Regions from separate parts of the Streptomyces sp. AgN23 genome, predicted to be linked through region 1. Evidence: riboswitches for the same ligand, from Rfam matches in the RefSeq annotation. Region 1 holds a riboswitch; the other holds the start of a gene.
What was found. A riboswitch is a leader RNA that binds a small molecule or an ion and turns the genes downstream of it on or off. The one in region 1 is predicted to bind cobalamin.

Region 1 (7,731 bases):
TGATGCCGATCAGGCTGGTCCCGCCCGGGTTGATGGTCAGGATGGCCGACGGGCTCCCGCCGAAGGTGACACTGGTGACGCCGGTCAGATTGGTGCCCGTGATCAAGTACAGGGCGCCGCCGGTGGTCGGTCCCACGGTCGGGGTGATGGAGACGGCGGTGGGCGGCGTCGGCGCCACATAGGTGTACACCTGGCTGTTGCTGGTGCCGACCGTGGTGGTGACCAGGACCTGGACGGACCCGGGCGCGTGCGGCGGGGCTATCACCACGACGATGTCGTTGGTGGGATTCCCCGGCCAGCCGCCTCCGGGCCAGCCACCACCGCCCCAGCCACCGCCCCAGCCGCCGCCCCAGTCACCATCCCAGCCGCCGCCACCGGAACTGCTCTGGCTGACGATCTGGGCGGGCACGCCGCCGAAGGTCACGCTGATCACGTTGCGCAGGTTCTGCCCGTTGAGCTGGACGAGGTTCCCACCGGCGGCGGGGCCCGAGTTGGGCACCACGGACAGCAGCAACGGCGGCCCCACCTGCGACGGGGGCCAGTTGGCCGCAGTGGGGGCGGCGGTCGCGAGAGCGGTCGAAGTCATGGTTGGTCCTCCCGGGAAGGGTTCGGGCGATATGCGCCGGCGGCATGCCGATGTCGTGGGCAAGCCGCTGGTCAACGCCTCGTCGTCGCCGCGCGGTCGAGGCAGGCCGGCACCGGAGGAACAGAAAGCCGCCGGGCGGCCGGTCAGGGCGCGGGATCGATGCGCCGGATGAGAGCGGAGCTACGGGACGAACGCCCGGCTCCTGGATGGCCTACGAGGTATGAGGCACCCCCGGCGGCACGTTTCCAGTTATCCACGCTCACCCCCGTCGCTCAAGGTTCCGGGGCTGCCATCACTCGTTTGGCGCATCTGGGCGCGCCTGGCGGCGAGCTTGTATGACAAGCGCTCCGCTATTCGGGGGAACCCGCGGCCGGAGTATGGCCTGCCGTCCTCCACCGTGCCTCTAATGAGTGACATCGGCAGTGCCAACCCGTGCGGGACCACCCGGGGAGGGAGCGATCCGATGAGCCTCGCCGCATTCCTCCTCGCCCTCGGCACCACCTGCCGTATCACCCGCTTCATCACCAAGGACACGCTGGCGGCGGGGTTCAGGACCTGGGTCGCCGACCGCTTCGGCGACGACTCCCGGTTCTCCTATCTCGTCAACTGCGGCTGGTGCACCAGCACCTGGGTCGCCGGCGCCATCGCCGTCTACGCCTCCTTGCTGCACACCACCGCGTGGTTCCACCTCCCGGCGACCGCCCTGACGCTCTCCTACCTCGCCGGGCTCGCCTCGCGGTGGCTGGACTGACACCCATCCGTACTGGACTCGAGGGAAAGGAACGGCAGCCATGGCCTGCAACTGCGGCGGAGGGGCACGTGCCCCGCAACCCGTTGTCGTCTATGAGTTGACGCTGCCGGACGGCACGGTCCGGCGCTATTTCACCTATCAGGAGGCCGACGCCGCCAACAAGCGCGCGGGCTCCACCGGAGTGATCAGCACCGCCGTCCAGTGACGGCGAAGCCCGGCGAGTGACGGCGAAGCCCGGCGAGTGACGGCGAAGCCCGGCGAGTGACGCATGGCGGCCCCGCTGTCAGTGGTGTGCGGCAGACTGCGGCCATGGACATCACGATCAGGCGCGCGCGGGACGAGGAGCTGGACGGAATCGGGGAGCTCACCGCGCAGGTGTATCTCGGGGACGGCCTCCTGGACTTCGGGGACAGTGATCCATATCTCACCACCCTGCGCGACGCCCGGCGCCGGGCCGCCGAGGCCGAGCTGCTGGTCGCGGCGGACGCGGCGAGCGACGAGGTGCTCGGGGCCGTGGCGTTCGCGGTGTACGGCGGGGCGTATGCGGAGCTGGCCCGACCCGGCGAGGGCGAGTTCCGGATGCTGGCCGTTCGGCCGGAGTCGCGGCGGCGCGGGGCGGCCGAGGCGCTGGTGCACGCCTGCCTGGACCGGGGGCGCGCGCTGGGGCTGCGGCGGATCGTGATCAGCAGCCAGCAGTCCATGACCGCCGCCCACCGGCTGTACGAGCGGCTGGGGTTCGTGCGGGCCCCGGAGCGGGACTGGTCGCCGATAGCCACGTTGGAGCTCACCCTGTGGGCGTTCACAGTGGAGCTGTGACGACCGGCGGCACACGCCCCGGCCCAGGCGGCGCACGCCCCGGCCCAGGGGCTCGGGCGCGCCCACGGGCGCGCGTACCCGCCCGGCCACGGGCCGCCACGGGCCCCAGGTCACAGGCCACCTCCGGAACGCATTAGCACATTCATGCGAAACTCCGCACCTCACGACACAAGATATGGGGGTGCGTCCGTCGGCCGACACAAGATGTATGCTCGTCCTCGCTGTCGCCGCAGGGGAATCCGGTGAGAATCCGGAACTGTCCCGCAACGGTGTACGTGTGCGCTTATGCGGCGTGCCCGTAAGTCCGAGCACCTGCCGACGGCCCTGTGTGAACACGTCCCCCGGCCTCGAGGGTTGGGCCGATGGACGCTGCGTGGAGTGCCTGACGTACGAGGAGTGCGGCAGCGGCATGCCCGTACGCGCCCATCGCACCCCCTCGTGGCCCCGGCCGAGCGAGGGAGAGCACCTCAGTGACCATCGCGCCCGCAGATCCGGTTTCAGAGCAGGCGGTTTCTCAGGCAGCGCACGACGCGCCCGGAACCGCCCTGCTGCGGACACTTACCGGACTCACCGCCGATCTGCCCGCCACCGACCCCGGCAAGGTCGCGGCCGCCGCCCTGCGCGGCCGCCATCCCGGCTCGGACGAGGCGGAGCTGCGTGGCCTGGCGACCGAGGCGGCGGCCGGGCTGATCGCCGAGGAGCCGGAGTACTCGCGGCTGGCCGCGCGGCTGCTGGCGCTCACGATCACGGAGGAGGCGGCCGGGCAGGGCGCGGTCTCCTTCTCCACCTCCGTCCAGGTGGGCCACCGCGAGGGCCTGCTGGCCGACTCCACCGCGGAGTTCGCGGCCGCCCACGCCGCACGGCTGGACGCGCTGGTGGAGCGGGCCCTGGCCGACGGCGCCGACAAGCGCTTCGGCTACTTCGGACTGCGCACCCTCTACAGCCGCTATCTGCTGCGCCATCCGATCACCCGTCAGGTGATCGAGACCCCGCAGCACTTCCTGCTGCGGGTGGCCTGCGGGCTCGCCGAGGACCTCTCGGAGCGGGCGCTGGACGATGTGGCCGAGCTGTACCGGCTGACCAGCACGCTGTCGTATCTGCCCAGCTCCCCCACGCTGTTCAACTCCGGCACCCGGCATCCGCAAATGTCGTCCTGCTATCTGCTGGACTCACCGCTGGACGAGCTGGACTCGATCTACAACCGCTACCACCAGGTGGCGCGGCTGTCGAAGCACGCGGGCGGCATCGGCCTGTCCTACTCCCGTATCCGGGCACGCGGTTCGCTGATCCGGGGCACCAACGGGCACTCCAATGGCATCGTGCCGTTCCTGCGCACGCTCGACGCCTCGGTGGCCGCCGTCAACCAGGGCGGCCGGCGCAAGGGCGCGGCCTGCGTCTATCTGGAGACCTGGCACGCGGACCTCGAGGAGTTCCTGGAGCTGCGGGACAACACGGGCGAGGAAGCCCGCCGCACCCACAACCTCAACATCGCCCACTGGATCCCGGACGAGTTCATGCGCCGGGTCGAGGCGGACGCCGACTGGTCGCTGTTCTCCCCGGTCGACGCGCCCGCTCTGGTGGACCTGTGGGGCGATGAGTTCGACGCCGCGTACCGCAAGGCCGAGGCCGAGGGCCGGGCGGTCAAACAGGTCCCGGCGCGGCAGCTGTACGCCCGGATGATGCGCACCCTCGCGCAGACCGGCAACGGCTGGATGACCTTCAAGGACGCCGCCAACCGCACCGCCAACCAGACCGCCGAGCCCGGCAGGGTCGTCCACTCCTCCAACCTGTGCACCGAGATCCTGGAGGTCACAGACGACGGCGAGACCGCCGTGTGCAACCTCGGCTCGGTCAACCTCGCCGCGCACCTGGACGAGGACGGGCAGCTCGACTGGGAGCGCCTCGACGCCACCGTCCACACCGCCGTGACCTTCCTCGACCGCGTGGTGGACATCAACTTCTACCCGACGGACGAGGCCAGGGCCTCCAACTCCCGCTGGCGGCCGGTGGGTCTGGGCCTGATGGGGCTGCAGGACGTCTTCTTCCGGCTGCGGCTGCCGTTCGACTCGCCCGAGGCCAAGGCGCTCTCCACCCGGATCTCCGAGCGCATCATGCTCGCCGCGTACGAGGCGTCCTGTGAACTGGCCGAGCGCCACGGCCCGCATCCGGCCTGGTCCGAGACCCGCACCGCGCGCGGTGTGCTGCACCCGGACCACTACACGGACGCGGTGGCCACCTGGCCGGAGCGCTGGGAGGCGCTGCGCACGCGGATGGCGAAGTCCGGGATGCGGAACTCGCTGCTGCTGGCGATCGCGCCGACCGCCACCATCGCCTCCATCGCGGGCGTCTACGAGTGCATCGAGCCGCAGGTCTCCAACCTCTTCAAGCGCGAAACGCTCAGCGGGGAGTTCCTGCAGGTCAACTCGTATCTGGTGGACGACCTCAAGAAGCTGGGCGTCTGGGACGCCCAGACCCGCGAGGCGCTGCGCGAGTCCAACGGCTCGGTCCAGGAGTTCTCCTGGGTGCCCGCGGACGTACGGGACCTGTACCGCACCGCGTGGGAGATCCCGCAGCGCGCCCTGATCGAGATGGCGGCGGCCCGGACCCCGTACCTGGACCAGAGCCAGTCGCTGAACCTCTTCATGGCCTCGCCCACCATCGGCAAGCTCAGCTCGATGTACGCGTACGCCTGGAAGCGCGGCATCAAGACCACGTACTACCTGCGCTCGCGTCCGGCCACCCGGATCGCCCAGAGCGCCCGTGGCGGCGCCGCGGCCACCGCGCCCGCTCCTGCCCCCATCCCCGTACAGCAGGCTCCGGCCGAGGCCGACGCGATCGCCTGCTCCCTGGAAAACCCCGAGTCCTGCGAGGCCTGCCAGTAATGTCCCCCACGTCCCAGAAGAACCTGCTCGACCCGGGCTTCGAACTGACCCTGCGGCCGATGCGGTACCCGGAGTTCTACGACCGCTACCGCGACGCGATCAAGAACACCTGGACCGTGGAGGAGGTCGACCTCCACTCCGACGTCACCGACCTCGCCAAGCTCTCCCCCGGTGAGCAGCATCTGATCGGCCGTCTGGTCGCCTTCTTCGCGACCGGCGACTCGATCGTGGCCAACAACCTGGTGCTGACGCTCTACAAGCACATCAACTCCCCCGAGGCGCGGCTGTATCTGTCGCGGCAGCTCTTCGAGGAGGCGGTGCACGTCCAGTTCTATCTGACGCTGCTGGACACCTACCTCCCCGACCCGGACGACCGCGCCGCGGCCTTCGCCGCCGTCGAGAACATCCCCTCCATCAGGGAGAAGGCGGAGTTCTGCTTCCGCTGGATGGACTCGGTGGAGAAGATCGACCGGCTGGAGAGCAAGGCGGACCGCCGCCGCTTCCTGCTCAACCTGATCTGCTTCGCGGCCTGTATCGAGGGGCTGTTCTTCTACGGCGCCTTCGCGTATGTGTACTGGCTGCGCTCGCGCGGGCTGCTGCACGGCCTGGCGACGGGCACCAACTGGGTGTTCCGCGATGAGTCGATGCACATGGAGTTCGCCTTCTCGGTCGTGGACACCGTCCGCGAGGAGGAGCCGGACCTCTTCGACGACGAGCTCCAGCAGCAGGTCACCGACATGCTGAAGGAGGCCGTCGAGGCGGAGCTGCAGTTCGCCCGCGATCTGTGCGGGGACGGGCTGCCGGGCATGAACACCGCGTCGATGCAGGAGTATCTGCAGTGCGTGGCCGACCAGCGCCTGATGCGCCTCGGCTTCCCCGCGGTCTTCGGCTCGGAGAACCCGTTCTCCTTCATGGAGCTGCAGAACGTCCAGGAGCTGACCAACTTCTTCGAGCGCCGCGCCTCGGCCTACCAGGTCGCGGTCGAGGGCTCGGTCGCCTTCGACGACGACTTCTGATGCCACAGGGCGGGCCGGACCCCGGGTGGGTCCGGCCCGCCCTGTGAGGTACGGCACACTCAGTCGTTGGGCACCGTCTCATAGCGGGCGGTGCCCTCGGCCATCTGCTTCAGCACATCCTTACGGTCGCGCTTGGAGAGCCGGTCGATGTACAGGTAGCCGTACAGGTGGTCGGTCTCGTGCTGCAGACAGCGCGCGAAGTAGCCGGTGCCGCGCACCGCGATCGGCTCGCCGTCGAGGTCCTGGCCGCGCACCACCGCGTAGTCGGGGCGGGCCAGCTCCATATAGGCCGTGGGGACCGACAGACAGCCCTCATTGGAGTCGTCCAGCACCCGGCGGTCGGCGGGCAGCTCCTCCAGCACCGGGTTGCACACCACGCCCACATGGCGAACGCCCTCGTCGTCCATGCAGTCGTAGACGAAGACCTTGAGGTCGACACCGATCTGGTTGGCGGCCAGGCCCACGCCCTCCGCCGCCCGCTGGCTGGCGAACATGTCATCGACGAGCCGTGCCAGTTCCTCGTCGAACACGGTCACGTCCCGGCACTCCTTGTGCAGGACCGGGTTGCCGTACACGGTGATCGGGCGGGCGGTGCCGCGCTCACGGAAGGCCCGCTCACGCTCCTCGCAGTCCTCCGTGTCCACGATGAAATCGTCGACCACCTGCTGTTTCGTCCCTTGCTGCGACATCGTCCGCCGTGTGCCTTCCCTCAACCGTGATGCGTCGCCCTACAGGGTACGGGCACGCCGCGGCGGGCTGCGGTGCGGTTACGCGCTGTCACCGGGCTTCCACGGGCCCTGGTGGGGCGTACGAGTCGGTTAAGGCGTGCCCGGCGGGTCTCTCCCCTCCCCGGCCCGGGGCCGGGGCCGGGGGCGGGGGCGGGGAGCGGGCGGGGGCGGAGCCCCAATCCGAGGCCCGGGGCAGAACCCCAATCCGAGGCCCGGGGCGGAGCCCCGGTTTCGGGAAGGGGCGGGGAGGGGACAGCCCGCCGCAGGCGTCACGGCCCGCCGCCCCCCTAGGCCCCCAGGGCAGCCCTACGCCCCAGGGCAGCCGCCGGCCGCCAGGCGGTCAGCAGACCTCTTCCAGATCCCGCCACTCCCGGGTGTCCGGGCTGTCGGCGACCCACCCGTCCAGCAGCCCCCGCACCAGCCCACCGGGCGCCGCGATCCCGCACTCGCGCTCGGGGACCCACAGCGAGCCCGAGCCCGCCATACGGTGGCCCAGCGGCCCGGGGTGGCCCGGTTCGCTGTGGTCGTGCGGGTCCAGATGCTCGCCCTCGCCCTCGTCGCTGGGCATCCGGCTCTCCGAGCAGGAGCGGCACAGCAGCCGCACCGACGACGACCAGTCCTCGGCCGCGAAGCCCGCGTCCGCCGCGAGCCGCTCCAGGGCGTCCCGGTCGGCCTCGGTGGCCGCCTCCAGCAGCACCACCCAGGTCGGCACCGGGGACGGCGCCCACAGCTCGATCTCGTCGAAGACCGGGTACGAGGGGCCCGCGGAGGTCACGCGCTCACCGTGCGGTACGCCGTCGTGGAGCACCACCTCGCCCCAGCGCCGCCCGGACGACGGCAGCGGGATGGACAGCACCTCGATCCGGGCCGGGTCCAGCCGGCGGCCCCAGACGACCTCGGCCTCGCCCTCCGGGGACAGCCTTACCGCCGCGCTGCCCAGCTCCATGCCGAG
Region 2 (7,731 bases), 5.3 Mb from region 1:
CGTGGGCAGCCTCACCGCCATGGTCGTCTTCGCCAAGCGTGTCGCCCACCTCGCCGAGGTGACCGCGGTCGTCGATCCGGACGGCAGCGAGGTCGTCTACCGGGTCACCGGTGAGCTGTTCTTCGCCTCCTCCAACGACCTGGTCACCCAGTTCGACTACGCCACCGATCCCGACCGGGTCGTCATCGACCTGTCCGCCACCCACATCTGGGACGCCTCCTCCGTCGCCGCGCTCGATGCGATCGAGACCAAGTACGCCCAGCGCGGCAAGACCGTCGAGATCACCGGACTGAACGACCCCAGTGCCCATCTCCACGGCAAGCTCAGCGGTGAACTCGCGGGCAGCCACTGACCCGACCCGGGGCCGGGGCGTCTTCGTGGACGCCCCGGCCCCGGCCGGTCGTCCGGGTCAGGACGCGGGCAGCTCACCGCGGACCGTACGGGCCGCGGTGACCAGGTTCCGCAGTGAGGAGCGGGTCTCGGGCCAGCCGCGGGTCTTCAGGCCGCAGTCGGGGTTGACCCACAGCCGCTCGGCGGGAATGGCTTTCAGGCCGGTGCGGAGCAGTTCGGCCGCCTCCGGCGCGCTGGGCACGCGCGGGGAGTGGATGTCGTACACCCCGGGCCCGGCCTCGCGCGGATAGCCACGGGCGGCCAGTTCGCGGGCCACCTGCATATGGGAACGGGCGGCTTCCAGGCTGATGACATCGGCGTCGAGGTCGTCGATCGCCTGGACGATGTCGCCGAACTCGGCGTAGCACATATGGGTGTGGATCTGGGTGCCGGGACGTACGCCGCCGGTGGTGAGGCGGAAGGCCTCGGTCGCCCAGGACAGATAGGCGGGCCGGTCCTCGGCGCGCAGCGGAAGGGTCTCGCGCAGGGCGGGCTCGTCCACCTGGATGACCGAGGTCCCGGCCGCCTCCAGGTCGCCCACCTCGTCGCGCAGGGCGAGGGCGACCTGGCGGGCGGTGTCGCCGAGGGGTTGGTCGTCGCGGACGAAGGACCAGGCGAGCATGGTGACCGGCCCGGTGAGCATGCCCTTGACCGGGCGGTCGGTGAGGGACTGGGCATAGGCGGTCCAGCGCACCGTCATCGGCTCGGGGCGGGAGATGTCACCGGCCAGGATCGGCGGGCGGACGTAGCGGGTGCCGTAGGACTGCACCCAGCCGTGCCGGGTGGCGAGATAGCCGGTGAGCTGCTCGGCGAAGTACTGGACCATGTCGTTGCGCTCGGCCTCGCCGTGCACCAGCACATCCAGGCCGGTCTGCTCCTGGAAGGAGATCACCTCCTGGATCTCGGCCTTGATGCGCTCCTCGTACCCGGCCGTGTCGATCCGGCCGCCGCGCAGGTCGGCGCGGGCGGTGCGCAGTTCGCCGGTCTGCGGGAAGGAGCCGATGGTGGTGGTCGGCAGCAGCGGCAGGCGGAGGTGGGCGCGCTGGGCCGCGGCGCGTTCGGCATACGGCTGGGCGCGGCGGGTGTCGGCCTCGGTGACCGCGCCGGTGCGGGCGCGGACGGCCGGGTCGCGGGTGATGGGGGAGTTGGCGCGGGAGGCGCGAGCGGCCCGGTTCGCGGCCAGTTCGGCGGTGATGGTGTCGGTGCCGTGGGTCAGGCCCTTGGCGAGGGTGACGATCTCCGTGGTCTTCTGCCGGGCGAAGGCCAGCCAGCGCAGGATCTGCGGTGCGATGTCCCGCTCGGCCGCCGCGTCGAGGGGGACGTGCAGCAGCGAGCAGGAGGCGGCCACATCGACCCGGTCGGCCAGCCCCAGCAGGGTGCCGAGCCTGGCCAGGGACTTCTCCAGGTCGTTGACCCAGATGTTGCGGCCGTTGACGACACCGGCGATCAGCCGCTTGCGGGGCAGCCCGCCGACGGCGGCCAGCGCGTCCAGATTCGCGGCGGCGGCCTCCGTGAAGTCCAGCGCCAGCCCCTCGACCGGGGCCTTGGCCAGTACGGGCAGGGCCTCGCCGAGGCGGTCGAAGTACGAGGCGACCAGCAGCTTCGGACGGTCGGCGAGGGCTCCGAGATCGCGGTAGGCGCGTCCGGCGGCGTTCAGCTCGGCCGGCGTGCGGTCCTGGACCAGGGCGGGTTCATCGAGTTGCACCCACTCGGCACCGGCCGCCCGCAGATCGGCCAGGACCTCGGCGTACACCGGAAGCAGGCGGTCCAGGAGGGTGAGCGGCTCGAAGTCCGCGGGCGCGCCGGGGGCGGGCTTGGCGAGGAGGAGGTAGCTGACGGGACCGACCAGGACCGGCCGCGCCGCCAGACCGAGGCCGAGGGCTTCCGTCAGCTCCGCGACCTGCTTGGCGGAGTCGGCCGTGAACACCGTGTCCGGGCCCAGCTCCGGAACCAGGTAGTGGTAGTTGGTGTCGAACCACTTGGTCATCTCCAGCGGCGCCACGTCCTGTGTGCCCCGCGCCATCGCGAAGTAGCCGTCGAGCGGATCGGTGGCGACGGCGTCCCGGTGGCGGTCGGGGATCGCGCCGACCATGACGGTGGTGTCCAGCACATGGTCGTAGTACGAGAAGTCCCCCGTGGGAACTTCGTCGATGCCCGCCCCGGCCAGCTGCCGCCAGGTGGTGCGGCGCAGTTCGGCGGCGGTGGCCCGGAGCGCGTCGGCGGGGACGCGGCCCTTCCAGTAGCCCTCGATCGCCTTCTTCAGTTCCCGGTTCGGGCCCTGGCGGGGGTAGCCGTACACGGTGGCCCGTGCTGCCGCGGCTGCGGACTTGGTGGTCACGGAGATCTCCTTCGCGAGATGAATCCCTGAGATCCCGGCGACGGGAGGAGAGCGCGAAGGGTGACAGACCGGACGCCACGACCTCGCGCGGCACGCGCGCGGTCGTCCGACCGGAATGTACGCCGACCCGCCCTCGAGGTCACCGGGTGTCCGCGCACGAGTCGTCCGTACGCGGGCAGATGGCAGGTCTTCGGACTCACGGGCGCGTCCTCTTGGGGAGGACACCTAGTGGCCGTCGCTTCCCAGGTCCCTCTACCGGACCCAGTGCGTATGACGGCGGTCGTTCCCGCTCACCGCTGCGGGGCAGTCCCGGATTCCCACCGGGTTCCCTCTTGCGACGCGTCCCGCCTGGCGGACGGGGCGAACCAGCTGCACCAGCCAGCCTACGGGGCCGTCCGGCGGTGTGCAGGGGGCAGTCCGGTATTCGGGAGGGTGAAGTGGAACACGCGATGGCCGAGGCTACGGCCGGTGCCGCCCGGGCCGTGCACCGGCCGCACCCCGTCCATCAGTGAGATCAGCGGGTCAGCACGCGCCGGAGTCCGACCCGCCCGCCAGATTGACCGGCACGGTGACGAACGAGAACTGGTTGCTGGCGCAGACGCCGGGGAAGGTCGTGTTGCTGGAGTTGTTGACGGTCAGATCGGGTGCGTCGTCCGCGAGGGCGCCGCCCGCGCCGACGGCGAGGGACGCGGCGGTGAGGGCGAGCGTGGACAGGGCGGTCCGGATACGCATGGGAACTCCTTGCTGGGGATCTGCCGCCGGATATGACCGGCTTCGCATGCATGGTGCCCCTTTGGTGAGGCGTTCGCGCCGCACCGTCCCCCCAATGGCGGAAGCCCACCCCCGCCGCCGTCCGGGCGGCCCAAGGCGCGCGTCCGGTCATCCGCCTCCGGTCATCCGCCGCCGCGCCGTCCGTCGTCCGCCGGTGCGGAGGGCGGGCGAGGGCCTCGCCCGGGTCGAGGCGGGGCCTGCACATGGCCTATCGACAATAGAAAATCCGGGCGCAGGTCAGCTTCGACTGTGCCACCAGCGGCATCCAGCAGCACCGCTTCACCGGACCGTTCCTGCACGACGTCCTGGTCTCCGCCGGTCCCGCCTTCGACCCCGCCCGGCGCAAGGACCGCCTGCGCTTCCTGATCGCCGTACGCGGCGCGGACGGCCACCGGGCGCTGCTGTCCTGGGCCGAGATCGACCCGGACTTCGGCCGTGCCCAAGTCCTGCTCGCGGTCACCATCGACGGCACCCCGCTCGACCGGGCGGGCCCGCAGCTCGTCCTGCCCCAGGACCGCTGCGGCGCCCGGTACATCAGCGGCATCGAGGCGATCCGGGTGGACGGCGGATACACCGTCTGGGCCTGACGGCGCTGTGCGGAGCCCGGCGGGCCGGGGCGTCTTCGCGGTGGTGTCAGACCAGCGGACGGTATGCGGTGAGGGCGACGGACAGTGTCACGTCACAGGGCTCGGGCAGCAGCGCGACGCGCTCCTTCAGCCGCTCGCCCTGCTGGTGCCAGGCGTTGGGCCCCATCCCCACCAACTGCGGCACGGCCTGATGGTCCAGCGTCATGGTGCTCCGCGAACGCTCCCGGGCCACCTCGGTGAAATGCGCCGAGAAGCGGTCCGCCAGTCGCTCGTCCTTCTGCTCGTCCACCCGCAGCAGCCCCAGGGCCTCCACCAGCTCGCGCAGATGGTCCGGCCGGGGCGTCACCACCAGCAGCACACCCTCAGGGCGCAGCATCCGTCGCAGCTCGGCCGGATTGCGCGGTGCGAAGACGTTGAGGACCACCGACGCGGCCCCGTCGGCGAACGGCAGCTCGGCCCAGGCGTCGGCCACCACCGCGCTGATACGGGGATGCGCCCGCGCGGCCCGGCGGGCGGCGAACTTGGAGATGTCGAGCAGGACGCCCTCGGAGTCCGGGAACTCCGACATCACCCGGGCAAGGTGGTAGCCCGTGCCACCGCCGATGTCCACGACGCAGTCGGGGTCCCCGCCCGCCGGCGCCGGTGCCGTCTCGCGCGCCAGCGCGGCCAGTGCCCCGGCGATCGGCGCGAAGTGACCGGCGGCCAGGAAGTCCGCTCGGGCCGCCACCATCTCGGCGGTGTCCGCACTGAACTTGGCGGCCCCGCGCAGCAGATTCACATATCCCTGCTTCGCCACGTCGAAGCTGTGCCCCCGGGAACACCGCAGGGCGCCCTCGGCCATCGTCAAACCGCCGGAACAGTAGGGGCAGCGAAGGTATCGAACCGCCTCTTTCCGCATGGTGTCCCCCGTGCCGCTGTTGTCCTGACAGGAGCTCAGCCTATGCACATCTCGGCGGGGCGGTGCGGCCGGGTCAGTCGGCCGGTGACGCCGACAGGTGCCGGTCGGCGGCCCAGGAGGCGAGGACGCGCAGTCCGTCGTGTGTGGATGTACCGACTTCGGCGGTCCAGATGACCAAGCTGCTGGTCGGGATCGGTGCCGGCGGTCAGCGTGTCCCGGTCCAGGGAGAGCTCACCGGCGAGCGGATGGTGCGGGACCTTGGTGTCCACGCTCAGCGTGGCGACCTGATGGGAAGCCCACCAGGCTAGCGCGGTTCGCCGGGACCCCGGCCGGGGCCCCGGCACACCACGCCTCAGCGTTGGCGAGCCGCCTCGAATCGGGCCACCCAGTACGCGGTGCGGTCGAGATACGCCGTCTCGGCCGCGGCGCCCGTCCTCCCGTAGGCCCCGCTGTAGGTCCGGTAGCTCTGCGCGGTGGGCGGGGCGGAGGCCGCGGGCTCGATCTGGCTGCCCTCGTGCCACTCGTTGAACGAGGTGATCGAGACCCAGGCGGGCGGGCCCCCGTTGGCGGGGGAGAGGGCGTTGTTCCACTCCAGGTCGTAGGTGGCGCCGTCCTCGCGCTCCAGGGTGGGCGTGGTGTTCCCGGGCACCGCGCGGTCGTCGATGTAGCCGGGGCCGATGGACGGTGCCCAGACCATGCCGTGGTCGCGGCAGTACGCGGCCGGACCGGCCCACTGCGGGTTGTTGCCGGCGGCGATGGCGTCATAGGTGTACATGCCGCCGAAGTGCGCGACCTTCGACACATCCGTGGTCTGGGCCAGCACGATGGCGCGGTCGGCCACCCGGTCCAGCGGGGTCCAGTCGACGATCCGCAGGGACTCGAAGACGTAGTACGCGCCGCGGTCGCCGTGTGCCGCGTCCCGGTAGAAGGCCGGGTGGCCGCCGTACCGCTGGATGAGATAGCCGATGTCGTCCACCACGGACTGCGCGGTGCGGCCGGCGTAGGGCTCGATATGCCAGGCCACCTTCAGCCCGCGCGCGGCCGCCGCGTCCAGGAGCAGCGGCACCCGCTGGTCCTCGTAACCGCCCTGCCCCCACCAGCTGGTGACGAGCACACCGGTTCCGGCCTGGGCCAGCCACCCCATATGGCGGTCGACCACGGCGCGGTCGCCGGAGTCGTAGGCGCCGGCCGCCGGGTAGAAGTCGGAGCCGATCCGGTCGGGCGGGGTGAGGCCGCCCTGCGGCCAGTGGCGCCAGGAGCCGTTGACCACCGGGTTGCCGTACCAGGGGTAGTAGAAGATGTGCACGTATCGAGAGGGGGCGAGACGGGTCGCGGCAGCGGGTGTTGTGGGGTCGTCGGTGGGTGCGGCGGCGGCCGCCCGGCCTTCCGCCGCGGCGAGCGCGCCGGCGCCCAGGGCGCCGGCGGCCGCGGCCGTCAGAAAGGTCCGGCGACTGGTGCCGGGGCTCTGTGCCATCTCATGTTCCTTCCGTGCGGGATGAGCGGTGGGAGCCCTCGGCGACGGCGTCGGCGGGACGCCGGCCGTGGGCGGGGGCGAAGCCCAGCAGCCGGGTGCAGCGCGAGGTGTCGTACAGCCCCGCGAAGCGGGACAGCACGTCGCCACGTCCGCGGAGCCCGCCCCCGAAGCGCCCGCCGCAGCCGCTCAAGACCGAGGCCGGCAGCGCGGCGGCGAGGCCCAGCGCCGCGCGGCGGACGCGTCGTGGCGACGGGGAGAAACGCCCCGGGGGAGGAGAAAGCGGATATCTGACCTGCATGTGAGCCCCTGCCTCATGCCGACGCGTTCAGAAGAGCGAATAGCGTTGGAGTAACGGAACATAGGCTTGCCGTGATATAGCGTCAAGACAAGCTGCGTAAGGTGTCGGCGACCGGGGCCAGCGTGCCGCCGGGCCGGGGAGCGGAGGCTGGCGTGGAATCGGTGTCGGGAGCAGCGCGGGTCCGGCGTCACGAGGACGTCAAGTCCGCGGCGCGCGTCCTGGAAGTGCTCGAACTCCTGGGTGCCGAGGGTGCCCGGCTCTCACTCGCCGACATGGCGAACACCCTGGCCGTGCCCAAGAGCAGCCTGCACGCCGTGTTGCGCACCATGGAGTCCCGCCGCTGGGTGGAGACGGACCCGTCGGGAACGCTGTACAGCCTCGGCCTCAAGGCGCTGCTGACCGGCACCGCCTATCTGGAGAGCGACGACCTCGCCGGGATCGCCGGGCCCGTGCTGGACCTGCTGGCCGAGGAGACCGGCGAGGCCGTCCACCTCGGCAGGCTGGACGATACGGACGTCGTCTACCTGGCCAAACGCGAATCCCGCCATGCCCTGCGGATGTACTCGGCGGTCGGCCGCCGGCTGCCCGCGCATGCCACCGCGCTCGGCAAGGCGATCCTGTCCCAGTACGACGCGGCCGAGATCCAGCGCCGGCTCAACTGGCCGCTGACGGCGCTGACTCCGAGCACCGTCACCGACCCGGACGAGCTGCTCGCCCAGCTCGCCGACGCCCGCAAGCGCGGCTGGGCGGAGGACGAGGGGGAGAGTTCGGTGGACATCCGCTGTGTGGCGGTCCCGCTCGGTACCGGCCATGGCGGCGGTGACGCGATCAGCTGCTCGGCGCCGCGCAGCCGGATGGACGACGCCCGGCTGAGCGAGATCGCCGCCCATGTCACCGAGGCGGCCCACTCGTTGCGGACCCTGCTGAGGCGCCTCGGCGAGCACTGAGCCCCGCACACCGCCGCGCACCCCGGTC

Region 2: another riboswitch for cobalamin. It lies ahead of metE (5-methyltetrahydropteroyltriglutamate--homocysteine S-methyltransferase); the one in region 1 lies ahead of AS97_RS29860 (ribonucleoside-diphosphate reductase subunit alpha).

What each region holds. Positions count from the first base shown of each region.
Region 1 covers NZ_CP007153.1:6,856,600-6,864,330, reverse strand. The annotation lists gene AS97_RS29880 (IPT/TIG domain-containing protein) at 1-586, opposite strand, end outside; gene AS97_RS29875 (hypothetical protein) at 1,050-1,337, shown strand; gene AS97_RS29870 (hypothetical protein) at 1,378-1,542, shown strand; gene AS97_RS29865 (GNAT family N-acetyltransferase) at 1,647-2,153, shown strand; cobalamin riboswitch at 2,345-2,488, shown strand; gene AS97_RS29860 (ribonucleoside-diphosphate reductase subunit alpha) at 2,624-5,035, shown strand; gene AS97_RS29855 (ribonucleotide-diphosphate reductase subunit beta) at 5,035-6,051, shown strand; gene def (peptide deformylase) at 6,111-6,740, opposite strand; gene AS97_RS29845 (hypothetical protein) at 7,120-7,731, opposite strand, start outside.
Region 2 covers NZ_CP007153.1:1,588,889-1,596,619, reverse strand. The annotation lists gene AS97_RS06945 (SulP family inorganic anion transporter) at 1-352, shown strand, start outside; gene metE (5-methyltetrahydropteroyltriglutamate--homocysteine S-methyltransferase) at 410-2,728, opposite strand; cobalamin riboswitch at 2,892-3,113, opposite strand; gene AS97_RS06935 (hypothetical protein) at 3,251-3,460, opposite strand; gene AS97_RS46950 (hypothetical protein) at 3,724-4,086, shown strand; gene AS97_RS06930 (putative RNA methyltransferase) at 4,133-4,984, opposite strand; partial or broken gene AS97_RS06925 (transcriptional regulator) at 5,058-5,286, opposite strand; gene AS97_RS06920 (glycoside hydrolase family 99 protein) at 5,337-6,458, opposite strand; gene AS97_RS06915 (hypothetical protein) at 6,460-6,756, opposite strand; gene AS97_RS06910 (IclR family transcriptional regulator) at 6,909-7,703, shown strand.